Regions from separate parts of the Salinivibrio sp. SS2 genome, predicted to be linked through region 3. Evidence: predicted binding sites of a transcription regulator. Region 3 holds the regulator's gene; each other region holds the start of a gene.

Evidence for each region. Region 3 encodes PurR, which represses purine synthesis genes. Its sites were predicted from a motif close to TNANGNAAACGTTTNCNTNA; they were not measured.
Region 1: a site for PurR is predicted at 1,964-1,983, ahead of BGK46_RS04850 (NCS2 family permease). Genes of this name have one in related genera too.
Region 2: a site for PurR is predicted at 3,340-3,359, ahead of BGK46_RS10425 (2OG-Fe(II) oxygenase). Genes of this name have one in related genera too.
Region 4: a site for PurR is predicted at 2,139-2,158, ahead of purM (phosphoribosylformylglycinamidine cyclo-ligase). Genes of this name have one in related genera too.

The regions. Positions count from the first base shown of each region.
Region 1 is NZ_MEBP01000062.1:90,795-98,375, forward strand. It holds gene gpt (xanthine phosphoribosyltransferase) at 118-573, opposite strand; gene BGK46_RS04850 (NCS2 family permease) at 630-1,922, opposite strand; gene BGK46_RS04855 (aminoacyl-histidine dipeptidase) at 2,662-4,137, shown strand; gene dinB (DNA polymerase IV) at 4,134-5,183, opposite strand; gene nqrM ((Na+)-NQR maturation NqrM) at 5,266-5,487, opposite strand; gene BGK46_RS04870 (FAD:protein FMN transferase) at 5,518-6,534, opposite strand; gene nqrF (NADH:ubiquinone reductase (Na(+)-transporting) subunit F) at 6,619-7,581, opposite strand, start outside.
Region 2 is NZ_MEBP01000086.1:45,951-53,531, forward strand. It holds gene ltaE (low-specificity L-threonine aldolase) at 1-446, opposite strand, end outside; gene BGK46_RS10415 (ABC transporter substrate-binding protein) at 679-1,722, opposite strand; gene BGK46_RS10420 (NAD(P)/FAD-dependent oxidoreductase) at 2,019-3,299, shown strand; gene BGK46_RS10425 (2OG-Fe(II) oxygenase) at 3,415-4,023, shown strand; gene BGK46_RS10430 (alpha-ketoglutarate-dependent dioxygenase AlkB family protein) at 4,140-4,712, shown strand; gene BGK46_RS10435 (M28 family metallopeptidase) at 4,746-6,254, opposite strand; tRNA gene BGK46_RS10440 (tRNA-Cys) at 6,653-6,726, shown strand; tRNA gene BGK46_RS10445 (tRNA-Met) at 6,758-6,834, shown strand; tRNA gene BGK46_RS10450 (tRNA-Gly) at 6,869-6,944, shown strand; tRNA gene BGK46_RS10455 (tRNA-Met) at 6,982-7,058, shown strand; tRNA gene BGK46_RS10460 (tRNA-Gly) at 7,190-7,265, shown strand; tRNA gene BGK46_RS10465 (tRNA-Met) at 7,303-7,379, shown strand; tRNA gene BGK46_RS10470 (tRNA-Gly) at 7,512-7,581, shown strand, end outside.
Region 3 is NZ_MEBP01000064.1:45,301-52,881, forward strand. It holds gene lpdA (dihydrolipoyl dehydrogenase) at 1-756, opposite strand, end outside; gene BGK46_RS05575 (TfoX/Sxy family DNA transformation protein) at 1,041-1,634, opposite strand; cyclic di-GMP riboswitch class I at 1,750-1,849, opposite strand; gene purR (HTH-type transcriptional repressor PurR) at 2,029-3,033, opposite strand; gene BGK46_RS05585 (heme ABC transporter ATP-binding protein) at 3,294-4,070, opposite strand; gene BGK46_RS05590 (FecCD family ABC transporter permease) at 4,067-5,104, opposite strand; gene BGK46_RS05595 (heme/hemin ABC transporter substrate-binding protein) at 5,104-5,946, opposite strand; gene BGK46_RS05600 (TonB-dependent hemoglobin/transferrin/lactoferrin family receptor) at 6,151-7,581, shown strand, end outside.
Region 4 is NZ_MEBP01000062.1:115,854-123,434, forward strand. It holds gene dxs (1-deoxy-D-xylulose-5-phosphate synthase) at 1-1,322, shown strand, start outside; gene upp (uracil phosphoribosyltransferase) at 1,409-2,035, opposite strand; gene purM (phosphoribosylformylglycinamidine cyclo-ligase) at 2,220-3,260, shown strand; gene purN (phosphoribosylglycinamide formyltransferase) at 3,260-3,913, shown strand; gene BGK46_RS04990 (class II glutamine amidotransferase) at 3,977-4,771, opposite strand; gene lpcA (D-sedoheptulose 7-phosphate isomerase) at 4,793-5,371, opposite strand; gene fadE (acyl-CoA dehydrogenase FadE) at 5,687-7,581, shown strand, end outside.

The sequences.
Region 1 (7,581 bases), on a different contig from region 3:
AACCATACTCACAGCAAGGCCATGATTTTCAGTCAATCGCGTCCCTAGAAACCAAAAAACGCCGCAACTATGTGCGACGTTTTGTTGACAGCAGATTATCAATAACCTTGCTGGCTATTATTTGGCAATCGGATCCACATAGCTCACCGCCATATCCCACGGCTGCTCAATCCATGTGTCTTGCGCAATATCGACGATATAATCGTCAACAAGATGCTTACCCGCCGGTTTGGCGCTTACAGTCACAAAGCGTGCTTTAGGATAGAGTTGGCGCACCATTTCTGCGGTTCCGCCTGTATCAACCAAGTCGTCCACCACAATAAAGCCTTCACCATCCCCCGGTGCTTGTTTCACGACACGCATATCGCGCTGATGATCATGATCGTAGCTCGAGATACACACCGTATCGACATAGCGAATGCCTAGCTCACGGGCCAGAATGGCGGCAGGCACCAAGCCACCGCGACTCACAGCAATAATTCCCTGCCACTGGTCAGCGGGTAGCAGCCTCTCCGCCAATTGGCGTGTGTACATCTGCATGTTGTCCCAGGTGATGATGAACTTGTTACTCATGATGAAAACCTCGTGGCGTTTCTCGCCTTGTTATAACGTCAATGTGGGCGGCTGTTTTACACCAAGAAAACGAACTTGAGTAAGAACAATCCAGCCAAGATCCAGATACTGACAGGGACCTCACGCCCTTTGCCCGCAAAGGTTTTTACGGCACAAAACGCAATAAAGCCAAGGCCAATCCCGCTCGCAATCGAGTAAGTGAGCGGCATCAGCAAGCACACCACGACCACCGGTGCGGCTTCGGTCAAATCTCGCCAGTTAATCCCTACAAGACCTGACATCATCAAAATCGCAACATAAAAGAGAGCGCCAGCTGTTGCATACGCTGGGACCATACCTGCGAGCGGCGCAAAAAATAGCGCAAGCAAGAATAAGATCCCCACAACGACAGCAGTGAGTCCTGTACGGCCACCCGCTGCTACCCCTGACACACTTTCAATATATGAGGTTGTATTCGACGTGCCTAAAAGCGCCCCGACCGATGTCGCGGTACTGTCTGCCAGTAATGCACGATTTAAACGCGGCAGTTTACCATCTTTGTCCAAAAGTTCCGCGCGCTGTGCCACACCCACTAAGGTTCCTGCGGTATCAAAGAGGTCAACAAACAAAAATGCGAACACGATAGACACCAGACCAACTTCAAGGGCTCCGGCAAAATCAAGCTGCATAAAGGTCGGCGCGAGGCTTGGTGGCGCAGACATCACACCGTGATAAGGGACATCCCCCGCGACAATACCAATCACAGTGACCACTAAAATCGCAATCATGACCGCCCCTTTTAGGCCACGATGCACCAAACCAATAGTGAGGAAAAAGCCGAGTGCTGCCATCGCCGGGGCAAATGCCGTCACATCACCCAGTGCGACAAGGGTTGCCGGGTGATCCACGACGATCCCCGCATTTTGCAGTGCGATGAGCGCTAAGAACAAGCCGATACCCGCCGAGATACCGGTACGCAGTGACATAGGAATCGAGTTGATAATCCACTCACGAATTTTCAACACACTGAGTAGAATAAAACACAAGCCCGAAATAAACACCGCAGCCAGCGCAACCTGCCACGAGTGGCCCATTTGCAGCACCACTGTGTAGGTGAAGAAAGCGTTCAGGCCCATACCCGGCGCTTGAGCGACCGGATAGTTGGCGACAATTCCCATCACAAAACAGCCGACGGCAGCAGCCAAACAGGTGGCAACAAATACGGCGCCCTTGTCCATTCCTGCTTCAGCCAAAATAGATGGGTTCACGAAAATGATGTAGGCCATGGTGAGGAAGGTGGTCACACCGGCAATAACTTCGGTGCGAAGATCCGTGCCATGATCGCTGAGTTTAAATAAACGCTCTAACATCGTTGGTATCCCGAATAAAAGGTGGCGCATCATAAGATGCAAAAGGAAAACGTTTGCGTGTCAAAAATTGGCGCAAATCTTACCGATCGATGAAGGAAATTTCCAGCACGAAACCGCATGAATTGATCGGAATGTCATGGCTCTCGTGATGGTTGCCAACAAGATTGTCTATCATGACTGGCTTATCAGGCACCTGACATACCACCCATAAAAAAAACGCCACAACATTGTGTGGCGCCAGAACTAAAGCGTTTGCTTCTGGATCAGAAATGTCTCTGTAAGAGCGGGGGAATCGTAAAACTTACTTGCGGTACCCGAACGGCGCCGGATACGTAAATCCTTTGGTATACACTGACTGTTGGTTCCAGTAGTAGTTAGATACCATACCTTCCATCGTTTTTACCTCTCTCAAGTTTAAACCTAATGTTGTTCACATTTTGTCTCGGTTCCTTGGAGGCGAATACTCGGGTTCACTCCATGAACAGTCGATAACCTGTGTTATCAGTGTCTAGATAATAGCCCACACGTAATTATATTACAAGCTATAGAGTGACCAGAGTCACAAAAAGTTCATATTTGGTAGTTTTATTACGCCCACCACGCCTAGATATCCGGCATGCACTCTGTTTTTCCTTCCCTTGATCCTGCGACTGTCACCACCTAGTCGACAGTGGTATGCTTGGTAAAGTCCATCTATTTCAGTAAGGCCTACTGTTTAAAAGGCCAACAATAAAATAAAATGGAGTCTACCGTGTCTGAGATCAGCCAATTATCACCCCAGCCTGTTTGGGCTTTTTTTGACCAGATTTGTGCTATTCCACATCCCTCTTACCACGAAGCACAATTGGCAGCATTCATTGTCGATTGGGCGAAAGGCCGAGGTTTAGAGGTTCGCCAAGATCCCACTGGCAATATTTTTATCCGCAAACCGGCGACGCCGGGAATGGAAAACCGCAAAGGTGTAGTACTACAAGCCCACCTTGATATGGTGCCGCAGAAAAACGAGCACACCGAGCACGACTTTACCACCGATCCGATTCGCCCTTATATCGATGGCGAGTGGGTCACGGCGGATGGCACGACATTAGGCGCCGATAACGGTATTGGAATGGCCTCCTGCCTTGCCGTCTTAGCGGCTGATGACATTGAACATGGTCCGCTCGAAGTGTTGCTCACCACCAACGAAGAAGCTGGGATGGACGGTGCATTTGGCCTAGAAGCAGGCTGGCTTGAAGGAGAAGTGTTACTGAACACAGACTCCGAACAAGAAGGAGAAATCTACATGGGCTGTGCGGGCGGCGTCGATGCTAGCATGCACTTTCCGGTCGAGCGTCATCCCATCGGCGACAATTTTGCGCGTTTTACCGTCGGTATAAAAGGCCTAAAAGGCGGCCACTCTGGGGTGGATATTCACACGGGTCGCGCCAATGCCAATAAGCTACTTGCACGCATGCTCAGCCATCACCTCAGTGAGGTTGATGTCAGTCTGATTGCATTGCGAGGCGGCACATTGCGTAACGCCATCCCGCGCGAAGCCTTTGCAGATATTGCCGTGCCAGTCGAGCAAAAAGACGCATTAGCCGCGGCGATAGATAACTACGCCCAGTTGCTTCACGATGAGTTGGGACGCTTGGAGGAGAACGTCACTGTTGTACTCGATGCGTCTGACAATCAAGCCGACCCATTGACCCGTGCCGTACAATCTCGGCTACTCGCAGCCTTAAACGCGGCGCCAAACGGTGTTATACGGATGAGCGATGATGTTCCGGGTGTGGTAGAAACCTCACTGAACTTAGGCGTTATCCAAACCGATGAGCATACTATTACGGGATTGTTTTTGATCCGCTCATTGATCGATTCAGGGCGAGAAATGGTGCAAGGCATGCTGCGCTCACTGGCCGGTTTAGCAAACGTGACCGTCGAGTTTTCCGGCGCATACCCGGGGTGGAAGCCTGATCCTGACTCTGAAATCATGCATATTTTCCGCGATACCTATGAAGCTATCTATCAGCGTAAGCCTGATATCATGGTGATCCACGCGGGATTAGAATGCGGTCTATTTAAAAAACCTTATCCGGATATGGATATGATCTCGTTTGGTCCAACGATTAAGTTCCCTCACTCACCTGATGAGAAAGTGAACATTGAAAGTGTGGGTCACTATTGGCAACAAATGCGCGCTATCTTAAAAGCGATTCCTGAAAAGCACGCTTAAGCGAGTAAACTTAGCTGGGGGTCATTGTCGTCCCCCAGCCCTACCGACAAACCAATCAGCCGCACCGCTCTACCCTCGCCTCGATAAAACGCTTCATGCAACAAGGTATCAAATAGCCCTCGTTCTAACCGCTCACAGCGGTGTGCAACCGTCGTGGTTTGAAAGTCGTTGAATTTGAGTTTGACCCCTTGGCGACAAATCCGCCCATTCGCATCGGCTTTTTCGAGTCGCCGTTGGAGCTCTTCGTATAAAGTGTCTAGCCACTGTAAACAATCATTCAGCGCTGCAAGATCTTGCGATAAAGTGCGCTCTACGCCAACGGATTTACGTATCCGCTCCACTTGCACTGGACGTCGATCAATACCGTGTGCTCGCTGCCATAGTACCTGCCCAAATTTACCAAACCGCTGGATCAGTTCACCATGATCGCTACACTGCACATCTCTACAGGTAAACAAATTCAGTTCATGAAGCTTGGTTAAGGTGACACGTCCTACGCCCGGAATGCATTGCAAAGGGAGCTCAGCCACAAAGGTGTCGACCTCGTCAGGGGTGATCACGCATAAGCCATCCGGTTTGTTGATATCTGAGGCGACTTTGGCGAGAAACTTGATTGGCGCGACGCCTGCCGACGCGGTTAATGATAGCTCGTCGCGAATAGTGTGACGGATCGCTTCTGCAATGCGGGTTGCCGAGCCTTGATGACTGTCGCAATCTGTAACATCTAAGTAAGCCTCATCAAGAGAGAGGGGCTCAATAATATCGGTATAACGATGAAAAATAGCATGAAGCTGCTGAGAAACGGCGCGGTACTTGGCCATATTGCCACGCATAACCGTCAGACCGGGACATAGTTTAAGTGCTTGAGCCGTCGCCATCGCGGAACGGATCCCAAAGCGACGCGCGGGATAATTGCAGGTTGCAATCACCCCTCGCCCATCAGGTGACCCGCCAATCGCAAGAGGCACCTGTTGTAAGGCAGGGTTATCACGCATCTCCACTGCCGCATAGAAACAATCCATGTCGATATGGATGATTTTCTTCATGACAATCCTGCATGGCCACCAGATAAGACAGAGTGACTCACTGGTGGCTATCTACTGTACACCTGATCGCGTCAGGTCTCGGCTAGATAATTTGGTTTTTCTTCCACTCACGGGTTTTCTCTGCACGCGCTTCTCGCTTTTTACGTGCATCGCACGGCTCTGGGCAGTCGCATTCTTTTTCAATACCGATTGCGCCTAGGCCACCACAGCTCCCACTGATGGTTTTTTGCTGTACGATGTAGCCGATCGCCATCCCTGCAATCACAAGTACAAAAACAGCAAAGGTGATAAGAAATACTGACATAATTGCTCACCTACTATCGTTATTGCGTATTTAACGCTTTAAATAAGGCTTAAACGCCTCAGATGCGATTTCTTTAAAACCGTCATCCGTTTTCACTACCATAAAGGCAGGAATATTGGCTTGATTTGCCAATGCAACGGCTTTCTCTGGTCCAAGTACCATGAAGCCTGTTGCCAAACCATCCGCCGTCATACAAGACGGGTCCAACACAGTGACAGACACTAAGCGATGATGAATCGGTCGTCCTGTTGCTGGATCAATGATGTGCGAATAGCGTACCCCATCATGCTCAAAGTAATTGCGATAATCCCCTGACGTGGCAACCGCCATATCCCCAGGCTCAATAATCTCTTGCACCGACTGTGTGCCGGCACTAGGCTTTTCAATCGCGATGCGCCAAGGTACACCGTCTTGGTTCACACCTTTTAATTGTAACTCACCACCAATCTCAACCAAATAGTTATCGAGACCAAGTGACGCCAAATACTCAGCGACCACATCTACGCCGTATCCTTTGGCGATCGTTGACAAGTCGACATAAAGGTCAGGATTGGTTTTGGTCAACTGATTGCCCGATAAAGACAGGCTCTCTAACCCCGTCATCGCCATTCGCTGTGCGATTTCTTCGTCGGTCGGAATATTCTCTGGTCGTTTTTCAGGGCCAAAGCTCCAAAGATTCACTAACGGTCCAACCGTGACATCTAACGCGCCGTCGGTGAACGCGTTAAGACGCATCGCTTCTTTCACCACTTTCGCCGTCGCGTCAGATACCTCAACCGGAGAGTCAGCACGATGTTGATTGAAACGGCTCAGCTCCGAATCGTCTCGATACGTCGACATCTGGTCATTCACCAGCTCCAAACGCTTATCGATTTCTTTTTGGATAACAGCCTTCTCGGGCGTGTTTTCCGTTGCAATGTACTTAATGGAGTAATACGTACCCATTGTACTGCCATTAAGATGGACCAGCTCAGGTGAACGCTCACAACCGACCAAAGCCACGAGCAGTGTCAGCGTTGCCACACAGCCTAACCAAAACTTCTTCATATGGGTGTCCTTCGACGCGAGGTTGATACGTAAAATGGCTGACCCAAAGGCCAGCCATTAAAAGGTAAGTCACACGTTGTGATCTTAGCCGCCGAAGTCATCCAGAAGGATGTTTTCGTCTTCAACACCTAAGTCTTTCAGCATACCGATAACGGCTGCGTTCATCATTGGTGGACCACACATGTAGTATTCACAGTCTTCTGGCGCTTCATGATCTTTGAGGTAGTTCTCATAAAGCACGTTATGGATAAAGCCTGTGTAACCATCCCAGTTATCTTCTGGTAGTGGATCTGACAGTGCGCAGTACCACTTGAAGTTATCGTTCTGCTCTTGAAGCATATCGAAATCTTCAACGTAGAACATTTCACGCTTAGAACGTGCACCGTACCAGAAGGTGATCTTACGATCTGAGTTCAGACGTTTAAGTTGGTCAAAGATATGCGAGCGCATTGGTGCCATACCGGCACCACCGCCGATAAAGACCATTTCAGCGTCGGTATCTTTCGCGAAGAACTCACCGAACGGTCCTGAGATCGTACACTTATCACCTGGCTTCAGTGACCAAATGTAAGACGACATTTGGCCTGGTGGCACATCAGGGTTACGTGGTGGTGGCGTTGCCACACGCACGTTCAGCATGATGATGCCTTCTTCTTCAGGGTAGTTCGCCATTGAGTAAGCACGGATGATTTCTTCATCCACTTTTGACTCATAGCGGAACAAGTTGAACTTCTCCCAGTCTTCACGGTATTCCTCAGGAATATCAAAGTCTGAGTACTTAATGTGGTGCGGTGGCGCTTCAATTTGAATATAACCACCTGCACGGAAAGGTACAGACTCACCGTCAGGAATGCGCAGCTTCAGCTCTTTGATGAAAGTGGCTTTGTTGTCGTTAGAAATAACTTCACAATCCCACTTCTTCACGCCAAAGATTTCTTCTGGCAATTCGATCTTCATGTCTTGCTTTACAGCAACCTGACATGACAGACGCTCACCTTCACGTGCTTCACCTTTGGTGATGTGATCAAGCTCGGTTGGCAGAATATC
Region 2 (7,581 bases), on a different contig from region 3:
AAGTAGGAAAGGGGTAGAACACGGCCGCCGATGGTGTTTTCTAAACTGAGCAATTTGGTGCGTGCAAAATGAAAGTCATTAGGTTTAATGGCTACGGCAAGCTTCTCAAATGGCAACGTACCGTCTGGGGCATTTTCAATGGGTTGAGGCTGAATAGAGCCTAATACGGCTGCACCACCGGCTTCATATTTGTAGTTATGTGCTTGCTGACCACACAGGTATTCGTCACCGCGCTCACAGTGCGACATCAGCGCTAATAGGTTGGCTTGCGTACCTGATGAGGTAAAGAGGGCGGCATCAAAGCCATGGCGCTCTGCGGCCCAGCGTTCTAATGCATTGATACTTGGGTCATCACCATAGACATCATCGCCGACGGGGGCATTGGCCATCGCGTCTCGCATGGCTTGGTCGGGTTTGGTGACGGTATCAGAGCGAAAATCAATCATGTATTACATCCTTGCTGAGTGAGGATCGTCGAGCGTGTTGCCTAATAATACACACAACGCTTGTTGGTTGGCAGTCGAGACCGGCGATTATCTTTGAGGCCCAACGAAAAAGAATAGACAAATATACGCGCACGAAAAAGGCCATACCCGTGGGCATGGCCTGGTTAATTACTGGGGGAGCTTCCTAGACATTTGGTGAGAATACCAAAGAGGTGAGGCTCTCCGTCGATGATTAGCTTTTTAGCATCTGCCAGTATTTTTGGTAGATTTTCACCGCTTCACCTACATCGTCGGTGAATTCGCCACTGTTGACCGCATCATCAGTAGGGAAAATGGTGGTGTTTTCTTTCAGTTCGTCATCCAAGTACTCTGCCGCACGTGTATTCGGGGCCGGATAGCCAAACTCTTCGACCAGTTTGGCTTGATTTTCAGGACGATACATAAAGTCGATGAACTGATGAGCCAGCGTCTTGTTCTCTGCATTTTTAGGGATAATATAGTTATCCATCCAGAGAATCGCGCCTTCTTGCGGATAAACAAACTCGATGCCATCAATTTCTTGCTGTGCCATGTAGGCGTTGCCGTTCCATTGCTGACCAATAGTCACTTCACCGGTCACAAAAGGAACGTGAGGCGCATCTGAGTTATAGACCACAACGTTGTCACGCAATTGACGAAGATACTCGTACGCTTGCTTGATCTCGTCTTCATCTTTGCTGTTAATACTGTGTCCTTGCGCTTTTAACGCCATGCCAAAGACATCACGCACATCGTTGAGAAGCATCACTTGTGCGTTGAAGTCATCACGCCATAGATCGGCCCACTTAGTGACTTTGTCCCCGTCGACATACTGATTGTTATAACTGATACCCGTCACACCGAATACATAGGGTAGGGAGTAGTCATTCGCTTTATCGAACGGCTGACCCAGTAGGCCGGGACGTAGCTCATCGAAGTGGCTGATCTTTGATTTATCAATTTTGGCCAGCATGTCTTCTTTGATCATGCGATCGATGAAATAGGTTGAAGCGAAAGCGAGGTCATAGCCTTTTCCATTCAGTAGCTTCAACTTGGCATACATGGCTTCATTACTCTCAAAGGTCGAGTAATTGACCGTCACCTTATATTCTTCTTCAAACGCATTGATCACATCCATGGGCATATACTCCGCCCAGTTGTAGATATTCAATACTTTATCGTCAGCGCTGACTCCAGTTGCAAATACAGCTGAAAGTGCGAGTGCGGTCGCGGTAATTCCGTGAGTGATTTTGTTCATTATCATGGTCCTTCAATGGCTTGCTGGCCGAGTACACGTCGGGGCGCATCATATTGCACCCAGCCCTTGTGTCAATGACTTTTTTTTAACCAAAGCGCGTTTCGTGAAACGTTCCGCTAACGGTAGCATAACCCTTGCGTGACCCCCCAAATTATTGGGCAGTATCCGGTCATTTTTGGCTTGCGAGTCGCGCACGACAATGCGACTATCAGCGCGCTTTGTGTGCAAGCTTTACACTGACACCTTGAGCTTGTACCCCATTTATTGAATCACCTAAATGAGTAACCATTGAGAGCATGGTCAAAACGTACCGCCCTGACACCAATTACTATGTTGCGACGCAAAATCAGTCGTTATCTTTTCCGCCTTTAACCGGTAGTCACCAAGCCGATGTTTGTATCATTGGCGCCGGATTAACCGGATTAAACGCCGCGATTGAATTACGCCAACGCGGCTATCAAGTGATTGTATTGGATGCTAAGACGATTGCGTGGGGTGGCTCTGGGCGTAATGGCGGCCAATGCTTAGTGGGATATTGTCTCGGGCTCAGAGAGGTACATGAAACCTATGGCGTGCAGTGGGGTAAGCAACTTTGGGACCTGTCCGTTGAAGCGGTTGATATCGTGCGTGAAAGGATTCATACCCATCAGATAGCCTGCGACTTCCAACCGGGATACATTGAGCTGGCGTTAAACAAAGCACAACAAACCGAGTTACAAAGTTGGCACGCCTTAAAGCAAGGTGACTATCAGTATCCGATGGCGCAATGGTGGGATCAGGCTAAGGTGGCAGAAGTGGCGAATACGGAGCGCTATTTAGGGGGATTATACGACCCGAATAGTGCGCATATCCACACCCTCAATTACACACTCGGGTTGGCGAAAGCTGCGCAGGATTTAGGGGTGCAAATCTTCGAGCACAGTCCGGCGCAGTCGATAAAGAAGGGGCCGACTCACTGTGTTCGTACCCCTCAAGGTGACGTGAATGCTCCCCGCATATTGCTGGCATGTAATGCTTATCTCGATGGCCTAGAACGCAAGGCGCAAGCGAAAGTCCTCCCTGTTGCTTCCTTTATTGCGGTGACCGAGCCATTAGGCGATCGCATGCCCATTACTAATCGCATGGCCATGTCTGATCTCAACAACTGTCTTGATTACTACCGTCCCACCGCAGACGGACGTCTCTTATTTGGTGGCGTGAACCACCCGTTTAATCGTGAGTATAAAGACTCCGCTCAACGTCTACACCAACGGATGACAAAGGTTTTTCCTCAGTTAGGCGATGTGAAGATGGACTACCATTGGGGCGGGTTGTTTGCCGTGACGCGCAGTTACATGCCACACATTGATCACCTTGGCCAAGATATTTATACCGCACATGGATACACAGGTCATGGGGTGGGACTGACGAATATTGCAGGACGCGTGATAGCCGAAGCGATGGACGGACAAGCCAGTCGCTTTGATGTGTTTGCACGTTTGAAGCATGGTTGGATCCCGACCCCGAAAATGCTGCGTAGCCCTGCATTGGCTCTCGCGATTTGGAAAGCGAAGCTTGCCGATCTGCTCGGTGGGTAACCACGACGTACAAACCGTTAACGATTAAAAATACTTGTCGTCACGATAAAGTTCTCGTGTTGCTCCCCGCTAGGAAGACAGTAAGGTAGCCCTTCAAATAGCGGGGGGTAAGTGCTTGAACACTCTTAGCATCATTGATGATTTAGCGACACACGGACTAAGCGTGTGCGACCAATTCTTAACAGCACAAGAAGTGGCTGATTTACACGCATGTTTGCCAGAGCAGTGGACGCAAGCCAGTATTGGGCGCGAGCAGAAGCAACATACTAATACTCAAATCCGCACCGATAAGATCCATTGGTTAGAGCGCGGCCATGCCCCAGCCATTGATTTGTTACTCGATAAGATGTCTGAACTGCAGCTTGCGCTTAATCGTCACCTCTTTCTTGGTCTTTTTGAATATGAAGCGCATTTCGCCAAGTATAATCCCGGTGATTTTTATGCTAAACACGTGGACGCATTCAAAGGCCGCTCAAACCGAAAAGTCACCACAGTGCTCTATTTGAACCATGACTGGTGTGAAGAAGACGGGGGCGAAATCGTTATTTACCATGCTGATGGGAGCCACCTGAAAACATTATGGCCTCAGGCCGGTCGCCTTGTAACCTTCTTATCGGAAGAGTTTCCTCACGAGGTATTACCCGCGAAACGACAACGATTTAGCATTGCGGGCTGGTACCGTATTAACGGCATGAGTGGCCATCGGGTTGATCCAATTCGCTGACAAACTGCATACTGACAGCTACGAGTGATAACCAGCAAGCGGTCAGTATGAGGGGTTCTCCGCAACAGCAAAGCTTTTTTAACCATGCCGAGTTCGACGCTCAGCAAGCCGTTGCTATGCCACAAGCGACTGTCCATTGGCAGCCAGATTGGTTGCCATTGGTCGATGCCGATAACCTAATGGCGGCATTGCATCAGCACACACCTTGGCAACAATTACCCATTTCGATGTTTGGTCGTACCGTGATGCAGCCGCGTTTATTAGCTTGGTACGGCGATCATGCATACACCTACAGTGGACTCACATTATCTCCCCGCTCTTGGACACCTGAGCTATTGGGTTTGAAAGCCCGTGTTGAAGCTGCCACGCATGCGCGTTTCAATACTGTATTACTCAATCTCTACCGAGATGGCAGTGATTACATGGGATGGCACAAAGATGATGAAGCCGAATTAGGGGAGCAGCCGACGATTGCATCGGTGAGTTTGGGCGCAAGTCGACGGTTTTTATTCCGTCATACCCAAAGTAAAGAAAAACGCGAGTTTTTGTTGAGTCATGGCGCGTTACTGGTCATGGCTGGGCAAACACAAACGTATTGGCAACATGCGCTACCCAAAACACAAAAAACCGTGGGCGCTCGGATTAATTTAACCTTCCGATGGATAACGCCATCTTCAGCAAGAGAATAGAACCACTGCCGCTGAGCGGCAGTGGTTATGGGGCTACTCGACAATCAGGCTGACGTTGTCATAGGTACGGTACCCTCGCAGCATCACTGCATAGTTACCGGGCGTTGCATTGTCGAACCGGCAAACTTCATCATTGCAACTGCGATAAGGGCGGCAATCCCAGTTCCCGGTACTGACATCGCCATTGGCTTTGACATACAAGTCCACGTCACCCGAGCCGCCATAGGTTCGGATCATCAGTTCACCGGATTGATCTAACCGGTAGTTAAAGTACTTTTCATTCCCACGAGCGCCAGAGAGTCCGTTGATAGGCTCACCGAGTTTCAGCTCGTTACCCGGGTTGGGCGAGCTGTCGGCGTTCGCGAGCTCCACCGTATAGGCCAAGCCGAGTTTAGTGAACTTCGCGGCGTGAGCCGCTTCGCTATCGCTGTTTGCCAATGTGTCTTGAGGCGTATGGATGTTAGGGTTGTAGTCATTAAATTTGGCTTCAAACGGCATGGCAGCTGGATAGCCGACTTGGTGCCATGAGGCATGATCGGAACAGGCATAGCCACAAGTATCGAATCCGTAATTTAAAGTAGGCAAGTATTCGTCAAGCAACTGCGTGAGATACTGAGTGAGCTGACTGTCGGTATAGTCGGTGATAAAGACAATGTCTTCAGCAGACCCTTGATAGTTTGTCATGTCCAGTTGTAAGACACCGCGAACATCTTTACCCGCTTGCTTAAATTGGTTGGCAACGTCTTGCGAACCACGCAATCCAACTTCTTCTGCTGCGTAGGCAACAAATGCGATGCTCCGCTTGGGCTGGAAGTTGTTTTGAGCAAGTACGCGGATCACTTCTGTGACAGCAGCAATCCCCGAGGCATCATCATCGGCGCCAGGCGCAATACTTTGCTCATTGGTGCGTGAGCCAATCGTCGAGTCGAGATGCCCGCCGACGACGACCCATTCGTCGGGTGATTCTGAGCCCTCTATGGTTAACATCACCGACGCTTGATTATACCCACTGTGTGAAATTTGAGTGACGGACGCACCGGCTAACCCTGCACTGAGCGATTGCCAACGGTGTTTTATCCAATCTGAAGCCTGGGCCCCTGATGTTGTGGTGTAGAAACGGTTGGGGAAATCGGTAAGGCGATCAATGGTATTAACAATGAGTGCGCTATCAATTTGGCTAATCCAAGGGGTCACTAACGCTTGCTGGCTAATTGCTGGAGCGATAAAGCTTGCGCGCGAAAGTGGCATGTTACTCGCTGCCATCGCACTTTGGGCGGATGAATGCACGATATAACCACCGCAGCGGTGATGGTTTTCGTGCATTTTGTGGGAGAGGGCGGCTAACTCAGACTCACTGACTTCACCAATCCATGCTTGACCATTATGAGCAACTGATTGTGCTAATAAAGGCTCTGCCCCAGAAGATAAAGCAGTTTGTTGTGCATCTGCACCGATCGAGATCCAGACTTTTTTATCTTCAGCCTGCGCGAGGGTGCAGCTTGTTGCAAGGACAACGGCCAGAGCCGTGCGTTTATAATGCATAGTTCCTCCTTGAGTGAATAAGGGTCGCTAAACTCCATGCGACCTTTTGACTGTAGAGCAAAAACACAAATTGTTGATAAATTTATAAAACCATTAGTGGATGGTTTGGTTGTCACAAAATTGTTAATAGCGATAGTTTTGTTTTTAACAGAGGAGGAGAGAGGAAGGTAGGTTTATGCACGTAGACCTAATCATCCCCAGTGTTGCACAAAGGAAAACGCGGATTGGGTTGATGACAATAAAGATAAAATGCTGAAAACTGCATCAAATCGCGCGAAGTTTGGCTTTTTCGTTTACAAAGCAGGCAGTTGAAACTTTTATTAAATAATAAGTGTTGACTCGATCACGTTAATCCGTAGAATGCCTCCCCGTACCGCAGCGGCGGAAACAAAAAGAAAGGCGCGTTGGCAGAGTGGCTATGCAGCGGATTGCAAATCCGTGGACCTCGGTTCGACTCCGGGACGCGCCTCCATGTTTCCCCACTGGGCGGAGTAAAAATCGGACGCGGGATGGAGCAGTTTGGTAGCTCGTCGGGCTCATAACCCGAAGGTCGTTGGTTCAAATCCAGCTCCCGCAACCAATTTTATAAAGCGTTATAAAACGCTTGCGACAAAGCGACATTAGCTCAGCTGGTAGAGCGCAACCTTGCCAAGGTTGAGGTCACGAGTTCGAACCTCGTATGTCGCTCCAAGTTTTGCCCACATCAAGCAATGATTGATGTTACGGACGCGGGATGGAGCAGTCTGGTAGCTCGTCGGGCTCATAACCCGAAGGTCGTCGGTTCAAATCCGGCTCCCGCAACCAAATTTTAGGTATGTGAAGTCATTAACGTAGGCAAGGTTATCAATAAGACCTGCGGTCGTCGCAATTACATTGCGCGACAAATTCGACTACCGTAACCAAGTTTTTAAAGCGTTATAAACGCCTGTAACAAAGCGACATTAGCTCAGCTGGTAGAGCGCAACCTTGCCAAGGTTGAGGTCACGAGTTCGAACCTCGTATGTCGCTCCAAGTTTTGCCCACATCAAGCAATGATTGATGTTACGGACGCGGGATGGAGCAGTCTGGTAGCTCGTCGGGCTCATAACCCGAAGGTCGTCGGTTCAAATCCGGCTCCCGCAACCAAATTTTAGGTATGTGAAGTCATTAACGTAGGCAAGGTTATCGATAAGACCTGCGGTCGTCGCAATTGCATTGCGCGATAAAATCCGGCTCCCGCAACCAAGTTTCTAAAGCGTTATAAACGCCTGTCACAAAGCGACATTAGCTCAGCTGGTAGAGCGCAACCTTGCCAAGGTTGAGGTCACGAGTTCGAACCTCGTATGTC
Region 3 (7,581 bases):
TGATACCAAGCCGCCTGCACCGGCACCAATCACTACCATATTGCGGTCAAACTGATGGGGCTTGTTCCAACCTTGATAGCGTTTACGACGTGTGATCCAAGCCATGACCCACTTTGCCAGCAGTGGGAAGATACCCAGTAAGGCGAGTGAGCCAAGCACCGAGGGTGACACCACGTCGCCGAGTGCGTCGATTTGGGCCAGTTGGGTCCCTGCATTCACGTAGACTGCGGTACCCGGCAACATACCGAGCTGACTGACCCAATAGAAGGTGCGGGTTTTGAACGGGGTTAGCCCCATCACGAGGTTAATCAGAAAAAACGGGAAAATCGGGATCAGGCGGAGGGTCAACAGATACAAGCTACCGTCTTTCTCTATGCCGCGATTAATGGTATCGAGCTTATTGCCAAATTTGGCTTGGACCCAGTCGCGCAACATAAAGCGACTCACCAAGAAGGCGAGGGTGGCGCCAATCGAGCTAGCAAAGGAGACCAACACCAATGCCCACCAAAAGCCAAAGAGTGCCGCGCCCAATAAACTCGCCACTGCCGCACCCGGTAAGGACAGGGCGGTCATCACTACATAGCCGACAAAAAACACCAGGCTTGCGGTGGTCGCGTTTTCGATAATGTAATCATTCAATGCCACTTGTTGTGCTTTGGCGTTTTCAAGCGTGAGCCACTGGCTGAGATCTAAACTGAACCAAAGTGTTACAAGCGCCACCACCACTAAACCAAGCAATATCTTTTTTACTGGCATACTGTGTCTCGTCCGATAGTAAATGGGTCCCAGTTATTACTTTAGGTACTGTAGCTGAATTAACTGGCTGATTTGTCGGTTACATTGAGGAACTGTGTCCTTAATCGTACCTTTAACCAGACCCGACCGATCGCAAGAAACTTTCGTTTTATGTCTGAAATTAGTTTGAATGATGATTTATTGAGCATTTAGCGCGTTCAGAAAAAGCGACACCGCCTTAAAGGCGGTGTTGGACGCGAACATTGCTCACAAAAAAGGTAGAGAGGTATGGGGGGTGTGAGGAATTAATTTTCTAAATGTTGTAATAATTCTTGGCGACGTTGGGGTGGAACCACAGACCAATGCTTGCCAGTAATCGCACCTTCTAGTGACCACAGTAATTCCAAGCTTAGCTCTTTTTCATGCGCCGAGAGAAGAGCTTTATAGGCATTAACGGCACCTTGTTGCTGCAAATCTGCTGGAGATGTAATACCTGCTTTTTTCAGCATACGTTCGGTTGCCAGCCGTAAATTAGGTAGATCTTTTAATCTTGTTGGCGAAGTCCTGTTTTTCTCAGCTCGATCTCGCTTCGCTACTTCTAGGGCGTATTTTGCTTCTGACAATAACTTTTCTTCATCGTCCCACCATTCTTCTGGTATTGCAAAATACTTAGTTACAACTGGAAATCCTCTTTTCTTATACACGTAGGGCTCGAGGCCTTGTTGTTTTAATAGTGTTTCATTTTCTTTTCCGGCTCGTAAGTGGAGCTGGTTTTCTACGACTAAAACGAACATGGTATCGTCACAGAAAATACCGAATCCGCCAAACATTGAACGGGACTTAATGCTGCCAAATTTGGCAAATAACTTCATTGCATTCTTTAAAGCTGGTTTATCCATTTGATTAATATCTCGATGAATTACTAATGCCCAAAAAAGACGTCAAAATGTAACAAGGCAAAACCACAGAGTTGTCAACGATCTATCAAATAGTTGTCAGCTTCGATCATTAATTGTTGGCAACCCCGCTGCCATCAACTCCCAAACACTAGTGGAAGTTATTAGGCCGGTGGCTTTGCGTCCCATGCTTTCGCCATGGTTTGCCTTGTTCAAACGCTATTAAGCATATAATAATTAGACAGTGATGTCGTCCCAAGCAGCATTTAAAAATGTGATCTTAGTTCAAGAGGGCTGTAAATGATTAATGGCTAAGTGAAGGGTTCATCGAGTTGTCTCTCATTAGACACACCGTCTCACAAAGGAGACGGTGTGTCATAAAAGTGTAATAAAAACACTAATCTATGGTTTTAACTGATTGTCGACTCACTAGTGCAGGTTGCATTTCGAACACTTGCTGCTGAGTCTCGTTGTTGGCAATTCGCGCGAGCAAGAGCTTGACGGCCGTTTTGCCTAGACGGCGTTTGGGCTGGTGAATAGTTGTCAATGGTGGCGAGAAATACTCGGTGAGATCAATATTATCGTAACCAATCACCGATATATCATCTGGCACTTTCAAGCCGTGCTCGTTAAACGTACTAATCGCCGCTAATGCCATAATGTCATTAAAACAAAAGACAGCGGTCGGGCGGTCTGACATTGTCGCTAATTGCTTCGCGGCAATTTGCGCTTGATCGGCTTCGAAATCCGCCTCAATCAGCCAGTTTTCATTCACTGTAATGTTGGCTTCTTTTAACGCACGGAAATAACCGTTTAAGCGATGCTTACAGGTATTTTTATCCATTTGGCCGGAAATACAGCCAATTTTAGTATGTCCATTATCAATAAAGTGTTTGGTGGCAAGGTAACCGCCTAATTCAGCGTTATCTTCTATGCGGTCTGTATCGATATGGTGACTGCCCCAATCCATCACGACCATAGGCAGATCGCGTTTTTTTTCTAATAACAGCATCAAATCTTCGTTGAGATCAGAGCACACCACAATGAGTCCGTCGACGCGCTTTTCTGACAACATACGCAGGTAGTCGCGTTGCTTTTCAAGGTTTCCCTCGGTATTGCAGAGAATCAGTGTGTAGCCTTGCTTGTAGCAATAGTCTTCCACACCGTGAACAAGCTCGGCGAAAAAGGGGTTGGTGGATTTGGTCACCAGCATACCCAGTGTACGTGTTGTGTTGCATTTCAAGCTTCGCGCCACAGCACTTGGGGCGTAGTTTAACTCTTCAACCGCTTGCCATACTTTCTCAGTCGTCTTCTCTGCGACAAAGCGGGTTTTGTTTATCACGTGTGACACCGTCGTGGTCGATACACCGGCGAGACGCGCGACATCTTTAATCGTTGCCATCTTGATTCTTCTTTGTAGTAATGCGTAGGGATCGTTACTCGCGACCTTACAGAAAAACGCCGCTGTTCGTCAGCGGCGATGTCTTTCACAATCCCGGCACATCAGACGGTTGCGAAGGTAACGAATCCGATTTCATCCATTCTCATAGCTAATCGGTTGCGCTCTCAGTTTACTTAGGTTGGCGCACACTCGCAATTGGTCTGATCAGCGAAAATGGACCAACAGACGGTTTTGTGAGCCAGCTATGATGTATTTATCAATTAAGACACGATCAGTGGGCAGTCATGCTCCGGATGAGTCAGAACGGTCAGCGGGTATTGGTAGATGTCTGCCACTCTATCACTACTAAAACACTGCCACGGGTCGCCGGATAGGACGATTCGACCTGCTTTCAGAAAATGCAGTTGATCGGCGTATTGCGCCGCCAAATTCAGGTCGTGCAACACCAATAGCACTGTCATTCCTTGGTCAGCGAGTGCTCGACAGCGCTTTAGGGTGTAATGTTGATGGGTAATATCTAAGGCCGAAGTGGGTTCATCCAGCATCAGTATCGCTTGATCTGGTGCGGTTTGTGCTAGCTGTAATGACACGCGTGCCATGTGTACGCGTTGTTTTTCACCGCCAGATAAAATCGGATACGGTCGATGAGCAAGATGGCTAATATCCCATGCCGTTAGTTGCTCGTTAGCAAGGGCCGCGATCTGTTCTCGGTTTGCCTTTAGTGGTGTCGCCCCCATCTCGACTACTTCTTGCGCGGAGAATGCAAACGTGAGCCCGCTATGTTGGGGAAGGAAGGCAACTCGTCGGGCAAATTCTTCGCCTTGCCACTGGCTTTTTGGCTGTTGCCAAAACTGCACACTGCCATGCTGATGTTTGTCGCTAATCAATTGCTTTAACAGTGTACTTTTCCCCGCACCATTCGGCCCGAGTAAAACGTGTAACTGGCCGGCAGTAAAGGCGAGATCAATCTCGCTTAGCAGTTGACGGCCGTTAAGCGCATAGCTGAGCTTGGAGATTTGAAGGGCAGAATCTGTCATTCGTGAACCACTGCTTTTCGTTGTTGAATAAGAAGCCATAAAAAGAAAGGAGCACCCATTAAGGCGGTAATAATGCCAACAGGCAATTCGGCGGGGGCGACAATGACACGGGCAACAATATCGGCCAAGGTCAGTAACAGGGCACCAAGAATGGCTGATAAGGGCACCAGTGTGCGATGATCCGGACCGGCAATTAAACGTCCAATGTGTGGGATCACTAGACCCACAAAGCCGATAAGACCGGCAGCACTTACCGCAATGCCCATTCCCGCCGCGGTCACAACAATGAGTAGGCGTTTTAAATGGTGTACATCAATGCCCAAATACGCCGCTTCGTTTTCACCGAGCAAAAGGGCATTTAAGTGGCGTGCGCGCTGGTAGGCAAACACCGTGAGTAAGCATGCAGCGATGCCAGTGAGAACAATTTGTCCCCAAGTCGCACCGGTCAGTGACCCCATCGACCAAAGGGCGATGTCTCGTAACGTTTGGTTATCCGCCACATAGTTAATCAAACCTAATGCAGCGCCGGACAATGCACTGATCGCAATGCCCGCTAGCAACATGATGGTCACCGAACTGCCCATGGCCGTTGTGCCAATTCTGTATACAAATAGGGTTGCCAGTAGTGCACCGATAAACGCAAAGGCAGGCACCGAAAACACAAAGCTGGCCTCGATACTGCCCCAAGAGAGCAATAGCAAGCCCAGTGCGCCTCCTAATGATGCGCCGCCAGAGACACCGATAATACCCGGGTCAGCGAGAGGGTTGCGGAAAAGCCCCTGCATCAAAGTGCCGCAAACGGCGAGCAATGCACCGATAAAAATACACAGCAAGGTTCGAGGTAATCGAACTTGTTGAACGATGGCGAGTACATGCGGCTCAACATTGTCATGCCAAGGGGTTAAGCTCTGTAAACTGGTCAGCCAGCCAAGTTGCCATTGTCCCACCGCGATAGACGTTATCCCTACGACGACAAGTGCAACGATGAGCGCTGGAAAAACATGCGACTGTGAGGATCGAAAAGACGCTTGCATTAGTCGTTCTCTCCAACGACGGTGCGCTGAATACGAATGGCTTCATCCAGTGATTTCAGGCTAAGACCTCCCACTAACACACTGCCGTCAATTGGAATAATACGCTGCTGTTGGAATGCGCGCGTGGCATTGAGTAAAGGCACGGCATCAGCGAGTCCTTCAATACCACCTAGCTGGTCGAGAGAACGTTGCATGACCAAGATAAAGTCCGGATCAAAGCCCAGTAACGCTTCTGGCGACAGTGGTTTATAGCTACTGAGCGCCGTGGCGGCAGGGTTAGTCGCACCCATCAGCGACAACAAGGTATCCGGTGAGGTATTGGCACCCGCGACACTGGCAGGACGTCCTTGGTGAACCAGAAGAAACACGCCTTTGAGCGCGGTTTTGGGGGCATGCGCTTTTAATGTCGCAATCTTGGTGTCTATGTCGGTCAGTAACTCTGCGGCTTTGGACTCTGTGTGGGTGAGACTCGCGACTTTTTCAATCCGTGTTTTGAGTGTCTCGACGCTGGGTTCACTAGACAGTCGAGCCACGGTTACCCCTGACGCTTCGATTTTCTCCAAAACCGGGGTAGGGCCCATTTCATCTGAGCCTACGACTAGAGTCGGTGATAAAGACAGCACACCTTCGACGGCGAGCTGGCGATGATAGCCGACATTCGGCACGTCTTTATTCGGTAGATGGCTGGTGACATCAATGCCAACTATCTGTTCTGTTGCACCTAATTCAACCAGTAAGTCTGTTACACCGGCCCCCGCGCTGACAATGCGTGGTGATGCTGTGACAGAGAGTGAGAGTAGTGCTGAGGCGAGGGCAAGCAGTCTAACCGCGGCAGTTGCCATGATGAATTCCTTTATTTATTAAACCAGTCAATGTGAGTGCAATGCTCGACGTCAGTCCATTACACACTGTTAGTGAACGTAAATGTAATTATGAGTTACAAACCTAATTACGAGCAATTATCGTTTACATTGCCGTTAATGATCAATACAATCCTGCCAAATTGTTCATGATTCTCATTTTTGATTGGCTCAATAGGAAGACCCATGCTGTTAAAAACGGACGTCTCGGAAGTATTGACTCCTTCTACGATCAAGCTTGCTATCGGTGCTGCCCTTGGCACATTGGCATTTATTCCTTCAGCGTTGGCGGAGACGCAAAACACGGCGGATTCGTCATCAGACGTTATCGCGGTGTATGCAAGCCGCATTGACGCACAAAAAGCGAACGGTGCCGCTGCGGTCAGCACGGTATCACTCGAAGAAATTGAAAAACGGCAGGGAAGTAACGTCACTGATTTAATTCGTCACTTACCTAACGTATCCGTAATTGGCGGAGGTCGCGATACCGCTCAATCTGTCGTTATTCGTGGATTAAGCAGCGAAAATGGCCGCGTGGTACAACTTGTCGATGGCACGCGTCAGAACTTCTCTGTTGGTCACCGCTCGAGTCTGTTTATCGACCCTGAGTTACTTAGTTCGGTAGAGGTGGTCCGTGGCCCATCTAGTACCTTATGGGGATCCGGTGCGATGGGAGGCGTGTTTGCGCAAAACACGAAATCAGCCAGTGACTTTCTCTCCGGTACAAAGGCCTTGGGTGGCTATGTCAAACAAGGCTTACATAGTAACGATAACGCCTCACGCACGAGCGGTGCGATATTTGGTCGTACAGAGACAGTTGATTGGCTAGTACAAAGTTACTATCACGATAGTGATGATAACCAACTAGGCAACGGAAAAACCTTGTCTTATTCCGCCGATAGAGAAAAGGGTGGGTTTGCGAAAGTGACATTGACGCCGTCTTTAGACCATCAATGGACTTTGACTGCCCGTCAAGGCAAACGTGACAGCATGGTACCCACTAACCCGACGGTCGAAAAGCCATCAACTTCGTCGCCTCTCGTCTACCGTCAAGTCGATGATCAAAGTCTGTCGCTAAATTATAACTACAATCCTAGCCAGTCGTGGGTGGACTTAGATGCACGCCTTTATTGGAACGACACCGAAGTCAATGAGCATCGCGTTGATAAAGGTGAGCGTGATAATAATCAGATGCAAACCCTTGGTTTGTCTTTATCGAACCGTTCCAACCTTAAAAAGCTGGCATTAATCACAGGGATTGACGCGTATCAAGATCGATTTAAAACCGTGCGCGATAAAAGCAATACCTCTCGCCCAGATAATCAAGATGCCGAAGCGCAAAGTGTCGGCGCATTTGCCCAAGTTGATGTGCCACTGGGACACGCATGGCAATGGCAAGCGGGTATCCGTTTTGATGCCTATGAGGCGAAAGATAAGCGACCCGAATCGACCATTGGTAACCATGATAATACGGCTTGGTCACCTTCAACGGCATTAACTTGGCAGGCAACCGAGCAGCTGGCATTCACAGCCAGTTATCGTGAGGCATTTCGTGCTCCGAATTTAGAAGAAATGTATGCCAGTGGAACACATTTTGCGATGAATCAGTTTGTGCCT
Region 4 (7,581 bases), on a different contig from region 3:
AGAATGTTGGTGCTCTCAACAATCATCTGGCGCAGCTTCTTTCCGGTAATTTGTATACCACCATCCGAGAAGGGGGCAAAAAAGTCCTGTCGGGCGCGCCACCAATTAAAGAGCTGGTCCGTCGTGCTGAAGAGCACCTCAAGGGAATGGTAGTACCGGGGACCATGTTCGAGGAACTCGGCTTTAACTATATCGGCCCTATCGATGGTCATGACGTGGAAGAGCTGGTTAAAACGCTAAAGAACATGCGTAACCTGAAAGGGCCACAGTTCTTGCACGTGATGACGAAAAAAGGCAAAGGCTACGCGCCTGCGGAAAAGGATCCGATTGGGTATCATGCCGTTCCTAAATTCGATCCAAGCGTGCATACCCTACCGAAATCAAAGCCAGCCAGCCCGACATTTTCTAATGTCTTTGGTGACTGGTTGTGTGATATGGCCGAGCAGGATGACAAACTGCTCGCCATTACCCCGGCGATGCGTGAAGGCTCTGGTATGGTGCGCTTTTCCAAGGCGCACCCTGACAAATACTTCGATGTTGCGATTGCCGAACAACATGCCGTCACCCTAGCGGCAGGTATGGCGATTGGTGAGTACAACCCTGTGGTAGCTATCTACTCCACCTTCTTACAGCGTGCGTACGATCAGCTGATCCATGATGTCGCCATTATGAACTTACCGGTGTTGTTCGCGATCGACCGCGGTGGCATCGTGGGCGCCGACGGCCAAACGCACCAAGGGGCATTTGATTTAAGCTACCTTAGATGCATCCCGAATCTAGTGGTGATGACGCCAAGCGATGAGAACGAATGCCGGCAAATGCTCTATACCGGTCATATTCATCAGGGCCCGGCCGCAGTGCGCTACCCACGCGGGGGAGGCATGGGCGTTGGTATTGAGCGCGATATGCATGCACTCCCTATCGGTAAAGGCGTGCAAAAACGCCAAGGTAAGCGCATTGCGCTACTTAACTTTGGTACTCTGTTGCCCGGCGCCCTCGCGGCAGCAGAAGCGCTTGATGCAACCGTGGTAGATATGCGCTTTGCTAAACCTCTGGATACCGATTTAGTGGCAGAAATGGCGAAAACGCATGATTGCCTTATCACTATTGAAGAAAACGCCACCGCTGGCGGGGCGGGAACCGGTGTGATTGAAAGCTTGATGACGCAAGGTATCATTAAGCCAGTATTGCAAATTGGCTTGCCCGATCGCTTTATTCCACAAGGCACTCAGCAAGAATTGCATGCTGAGCTGCAATTAGATGGTGAGGGGATCGAAGCGCAAGTGCGTACTTACCTCGATAAAATAGGCCTGTCTTTATAAGACGGGACATTTAGACTAAAAAAGCCCGCGATATTAAGCGGGCTTTTTGATCCGTTATTACGCCATCATCTTGGCGATGATGACGATTACTTGGTACCGAAGATTTTATCGCCGGCATCACCTAGGCCAGGTACGATATAGCCTTTGTCATTCAGCTTTTCATCGATAGCTGCAGTATAGAGCTCGACATCCGGATGCGCTTTTTTCAACGCTTCAATACCCTCTGGGGCAGAGACTAACACCAACACTTTGATATGTTGACAGCCTTGCTCTTTGAGCAAATCGATAGTGGCAATCATAGAACCACCCGTTGCCAGCATAGGATCGACCACCAGCGCCATACGCTCGTCGATATTGCTCGCCAACTTGTGGAAATACGGTACAGGCTCTAGCGTTTCTTCATCACGGTAAATGCCGACCACACTGATACGGGCACTTGGTACATGCTCCAACACACCGTCCATCATACCGAGCCCTGCACGCAAAATAGGCACCACGGTGACTTTTTTGCCTTTGATTTGATCAACGCTGACTGGACCGTCCCAACCTTCGATGGTCACTTTTTCTGTTTCGAAGTCTGAAGTGGCTTCGTATGTCAGTAGGCTACCCACTTCAGTGGCAAGCTCACGAAATCGCTTAGTGCTAATATCCCGCTCACGCATCAATCCAATTTTATGCTTCACTAACGGGTGCCCGACTTCCACGACCTTCATCTTAGACTCCTTACAAAAAACAAATTCTCGGTAGTATACACGAAAGGGTTTTGCTAGCGTAGATCAAAGGCTTGACATCTCGCCTATTTCCTCACCAAACAGCTGACGCAAACGTTTTCCTTTCTAATTATCTACTGATAGAATAGCGCCGACTTTTGACTTCCAACTCCGGCGAGGAATTGCAGTGAGCGGTAAACAATCATCTCTTAGCTACAAGGATGCAGGTGTCGATATTGATGCGGGTAACGCCCTAGTCGACCGTATCAAAGGCGTCGTCAAACAAACTCACCGTCCTGAAGTAATGGGCGGCTTAGGCGGGTTTGGTGCCCTGTGTCAGTTACCGACCAAGTATAAAGAACCCGTGCTGGTGTCCGGCACTGATGGGGTAGGAACCAAATTACGTTTAGCGCTTGATGCCAATAAGCACGATACGATCGGCATTGATTTGGTCGCTATGTGTGTGAACGATCTAATTGTTCAAGGGGCTGAACCACTCTTTTTCCTCGACTACTACGCGACCGGAAAATTAGACGTCGAGACAGCGGCCGATGTGGTCACAGGGATTGCTCATGGATGCCAACAAGCCGGTTGTGCCCTGATCGGTGGCGAAACCGCTGAAATGCCGGGCATGTACTCAGGGGATGATTATGATGTCGCTGGGTTTTGTGTCGGGGTCGCGGAAAAATCCGCATTAATTGATGGCAGTAAGGTCGGTGAAGGCGATGCTCTGATTGGTCTGGCTTCTAGCGGTCCTCACTCAAACGGCTACTCTCTGATCCGCAAGATCTTGGAAGTCAGCGAGGCTGATTTAACCATGCCACTCGAAGGCAAACCTTTGGTTGAGCACTTGCTGGCACCGACCCGTATCTACGTGAAGTCAGTACTCACTTTACTTGAGCAATACCCTGCTCACGCCATTTCTCATATTACCGGTGGCGGCTTCTGGGAAAACATTCCCCGCGTATTGCCTCAAGGTACAAAAGCCGTTATTGATGGAAATAGCTGGCAATGGCCAGCCATCTTTAACTGGTTGCAGGCACAAGGCAATGTCAGTGACTATGAAATGCTGCGCACCTTTAACTGTGGCGTCGGCTTAGTCATCGCGCTACCGCAAGCACATGCCGACCAAGCGATCGCACTGCTCAATGAGTCAGGGGAAACCGCTTGGCAGTTGGGCCATATTGCAACAAGTGCTGACGGCGAAGCGCAAGTGGAGTTGGTGTAATGACAAAACGCATCGTGGTGTTGATCTCGGGAAGTGGTAGTAATCTTCAGGCTTTAATCGATAAGTGCCCGCAAAACGCAAAGATTGTCGGCGTGATTGCAAACAAGCCAGATGCCTACGGCCTAACCCGCGCGGATAATGCTGGAATCGAGACTCGCGTGCTCGAAAACTCGCGCTATGACACTCGCGACGCTTACGATCATGCGTTGGCAACCGCCATTGATGCGTTGGCTCCTGACTTGGTCGTTCTCGCCGGCTTTATGCGTATACTCACCCCAGCCTTTGTCGAGCACTACCAAGGACGGATGCTGAATATTCATCCGTCGTTGCTCCCCAAATACACGGGCTTACATACCCACCAGCGCGCGATTGATGCGGGTGATACCGAGCATGGCACCTCAGTGCATTTTGTCACAGAAGAATTGGATGGTGGCCCGGTGATTTTACAAGCACGTGTCCCCATTTTTTCAGAAGACGACGCCAATACCGTTGCAGCACGGGTGCAACAACAAGAGCACCAGATTTATCCTTTGGTTGTTCGCTGGTTTGTCGAAGAGCGCTTACGCATGGAAGCTGGCCAAGCTTGGCTCGACGGCGCGCCGTTGGGCCCCGCTGGCTATGCCGCTGATGACGATGACGACCTAAAAGCCTAGTGTGATTCGCCCTGATCAAAAAAGGCGCCTGATGGCGCCTTTTCTATGCTGGCAAGACCGCAATCAGGTCGTTGTATACTGATCTTGATTGGTGCAATACACTTCACCAAAATGGAAGACGCAGTACTCCCCTTCTGCCATTTTGTGCCAGTTTTCATTATTGGTTAGCGGCTGGGTCGCGATCACAGTGACGACATCATTGGGCGTAGTCTCCTCATGAAAATCAACCGTCATTTCCTGATCGATCAAGCTCGCTTTACCAAACGGGGCCCGCCGCGTAATCCAGTGCAAGTTATTACTGCAATACGCCATCACATAGTCACCATCGCTAAACAGCATGTTGTACACTCCAAGTGCACGTAACCGATCGCAGCGCGAGGCGATAAAGTCGAACACCTCACACATGTTATCGGGTTGCTGTGGGTAGTGCTTGTATAGCTCATTAAGCAGCCAACAGAAGGCTTTTTCACTGTCGGTTTCTCCCACAGGCTTAAAGTGGCCCGTTTCTAAGCTTTCAAACCCAGATAGCTGACCATTGTGGGCAAACGTCCAATAACGTCCCCAAATTTCGCGAGTAAAAGGATGCGTGTTTTCAAGGCTGACGCCACCTCGATTAGCCTGACGAATATGACTGACTACCGCACAGCTTTTGATCGGATAACTGGTTACCAATTCAGCCACTTTAGATTGGCAGCTTGGGGCGGGATCTTTAAAGGTGCGAAACCCTTTCCCTTCGTAAAAAGTAATGCCCCAGCCATCTCGGTGCGGCCCTGTTTTTCCGCCGCGCTGAATAAGCCCAGTAAAACTAAAACAGATATCCGTCGGCACATTGGCACTCATGCCAAGCAGTTCACACATTCTTTCATCTACCTCCGAGCATTAGGCCGCCATTTCCTTTTCCACCAGCTGGATAAGAATATGGATAATCTTAATATGGACTTCTTGAATACGATCCGCATAGCCAAAATGAGGGACACGAATTTCGATATCCGCAAGACCAGCCATTTTGCCGCCGTCTTTCCCAGTCAGCATGATGGACTTCATGCCTTTCGCTTTCGCCGCATCGATCGCGTTAAGAATGTTGCCTGAGTTTCCTGAGGTAGACAGACCAAAGAGGACGTCGCCTTTCATGCCGACGGCTTCAACATAGCGTGAAAAAACAAACTCATAACCAAAGTCGTTGGAAACACAAGAAAGGTGGCTTGGATCAGAAATCGCAATCGCAGGATACCCCGGACGGTTTTCACGATAACGGCCCGTTAACTCCTCGGCAAAATGCATGGCATCACAGTGCGAGCCACCGTTCCCACACGAAAGCACCTTGCCACCCGCTTTGAAGCTATCGGCCAATAGCTTGGCAGCTTCTTCAATTTGTTGAATGTTTTTGTCGTCACTTAAAAAGGCATTCAAAACGGTAGCTGCTTCCGACAGCTCACCGCGAATAATATCTTGGTACATGGCATGTTCCCATCGTTGAAAAAGGCCAGGCTCTCACTCTGTGCACTGGGGGTGAGAGCGGATTTAAGGTCAGTGTAACCGTATCGTTTTGTGCCTGTCGACTGCCGCTTGCGTGTTGGTCTCGAGCTAGGTCACGTTTGTTCAAATGGCAACCTATCTTTCCAACTTTGGCGGAGAATGATTGATGATTTTCTCACCTTGCAAGCCACATCACACCGTACCAATTTACAAATATTTAAATTTTTGCTTACATTAAGTGGTACGACCTCTTACCTCATTTGAGGAGAGGCTAACTAAACCGAAGGAGATGACGTGATGGCGACAGGGTTATTTATCGCTGCCATGCTAATTGTGGCAGGCGTACTCGCATACCATCGTGCCAATTTGCTGGTTTCAACAGCTGTATTGGCTGCGGGACTGGTAGTAGGGACTTTACTGGGGAGTGTTGGACAGATCACTTGGCTGATCTTTGCCGTAATCGCACTGCCACTAAATATCGCGACATTCCGTCGCAACTGGATCAGTAAACCAGCGTTTAAAGCGTTTAAATCTGTGATGCCAGAAATGTCAGCCACAGAAAAAGAAGCCATCGACGCCGGTACAGTATGGTGGGAAGCAGATCTTTTCCGTGGTACGCCTGACTGGAACAAATTGCATGATATCCCAGCACCACGTTTAAGTGCCGAGGAGCAGGCGTTCCTGGATGGCCCTGTGAATGAAGTCTGCCGTATGGTTGATGACTATCAAGTCACCCACGAGCTGGCAGATTTACCACCTGAGGTATGGCAATACCTGAAGGACAACAAGTTCTTCGCCATGATCATCAAAAAACAATATGGTGGCCTCGAGTTCTCCGCTTACGCCCAGTCTTTGGTGTTACAAAAACTGTCTGGCGTGTCAGGCGTACTGTCATCTACGGTCGGGGTCCCTAACTCTCTCGGTCCGGGTGAGCTATTGCAGCACTATGGTACCGAAGAGCAAAAAGACCACTACTTACCGCGCCTTGCTGAGGGTAAAGAAATTCCATGCTTTGCCTTAACCAGCCCAGAGGCAGGCTCCGATGCGGGCTCGATCCCTGACTACGGAGTTGTCACAAAAGGGATGTGGGAAGGCAAAGAAGTGCTGGGGATGAAAATCACCTGGAACAAACGCTACATCACCCTAGCCCCTGTCGCTACCGTACTCGGTCTCGCGTTTAAACTTCGCGATCCTGACCATCTACTTGGCGATCAAGATGAGCTTGGTATTACCTGTGCACTGATCCCGACCAATTTGGAAGGTGTCGATATCGGCCGTCGTCACTTCCCTCTCAACGTTCCATTCCAAAATGGACCGACACAGGGTAATGACGTCTTCGTTCCAATGGACTTTATTATTGGCGGCCAGAAAATGGCGGGCCAAGGTTGGCGTATGCTGATGGAGTGTTTGTCGATTGGTCGCGGTATCACCCTGCCATCGAACACCACCGGCGGCTTGAAGTCAGCAGCATTGGCAACCGGTGCTTATGCGCGTATTCGTCGTCAGTTCAAATTGCCGATCGGTAAAATGGAGGGTATTGAAGAGCCTCTAGCGCGTATTGCGGGCAATGCTTACGTAATGGACGCCGCCAGTGCCCTGACCGTGACTGGGATTGACTTGGGAGAAAAACCGTCGGTGATCTCCGCCATCGTCAAATATCACTGTACGCATCGTAGTCAACAAGGTGTGATTGATGCGATGGATGTTGTGGGCGGTAAAGGTATCTGCCTTGGTCCTAAAAACTTCTTGGGACGCAACTATCAAGGCTCACCTATCGCCATAACCGTTGAAGGTGCGAACATTTTGACGCGTTCGATGATCATCTTCGGTCAGGGGGCGATCCGCTGCCATCCGTTCGTACTGGATGAAATTCGTGCCAGCGAAGACACTGATTCGCAACGTGCGTTAAATGCCTTTGATCGCGCACTGTTTGGTCACGTTGGCTTTGTGATGAGTAACCTTGCTCGCACATTGTGGCTGGGCCTGACCGATGGACGCTTCTCGAAAACACCACGTAAAGACGAAACACGCCGTTACTACCAGCAAATGAACCGCTACAGTGCGGCATTAGCGCTGCTGGCTGACGTTTCAATGGCGGTTCTCGGGGGTAATTTGAAGCGTAAAGAGCGTCTGTCTGCGCGTCTGGGTGATGTGCTTAGTCAGCTTTATCTTGCCTCTGCAACCATGAAACG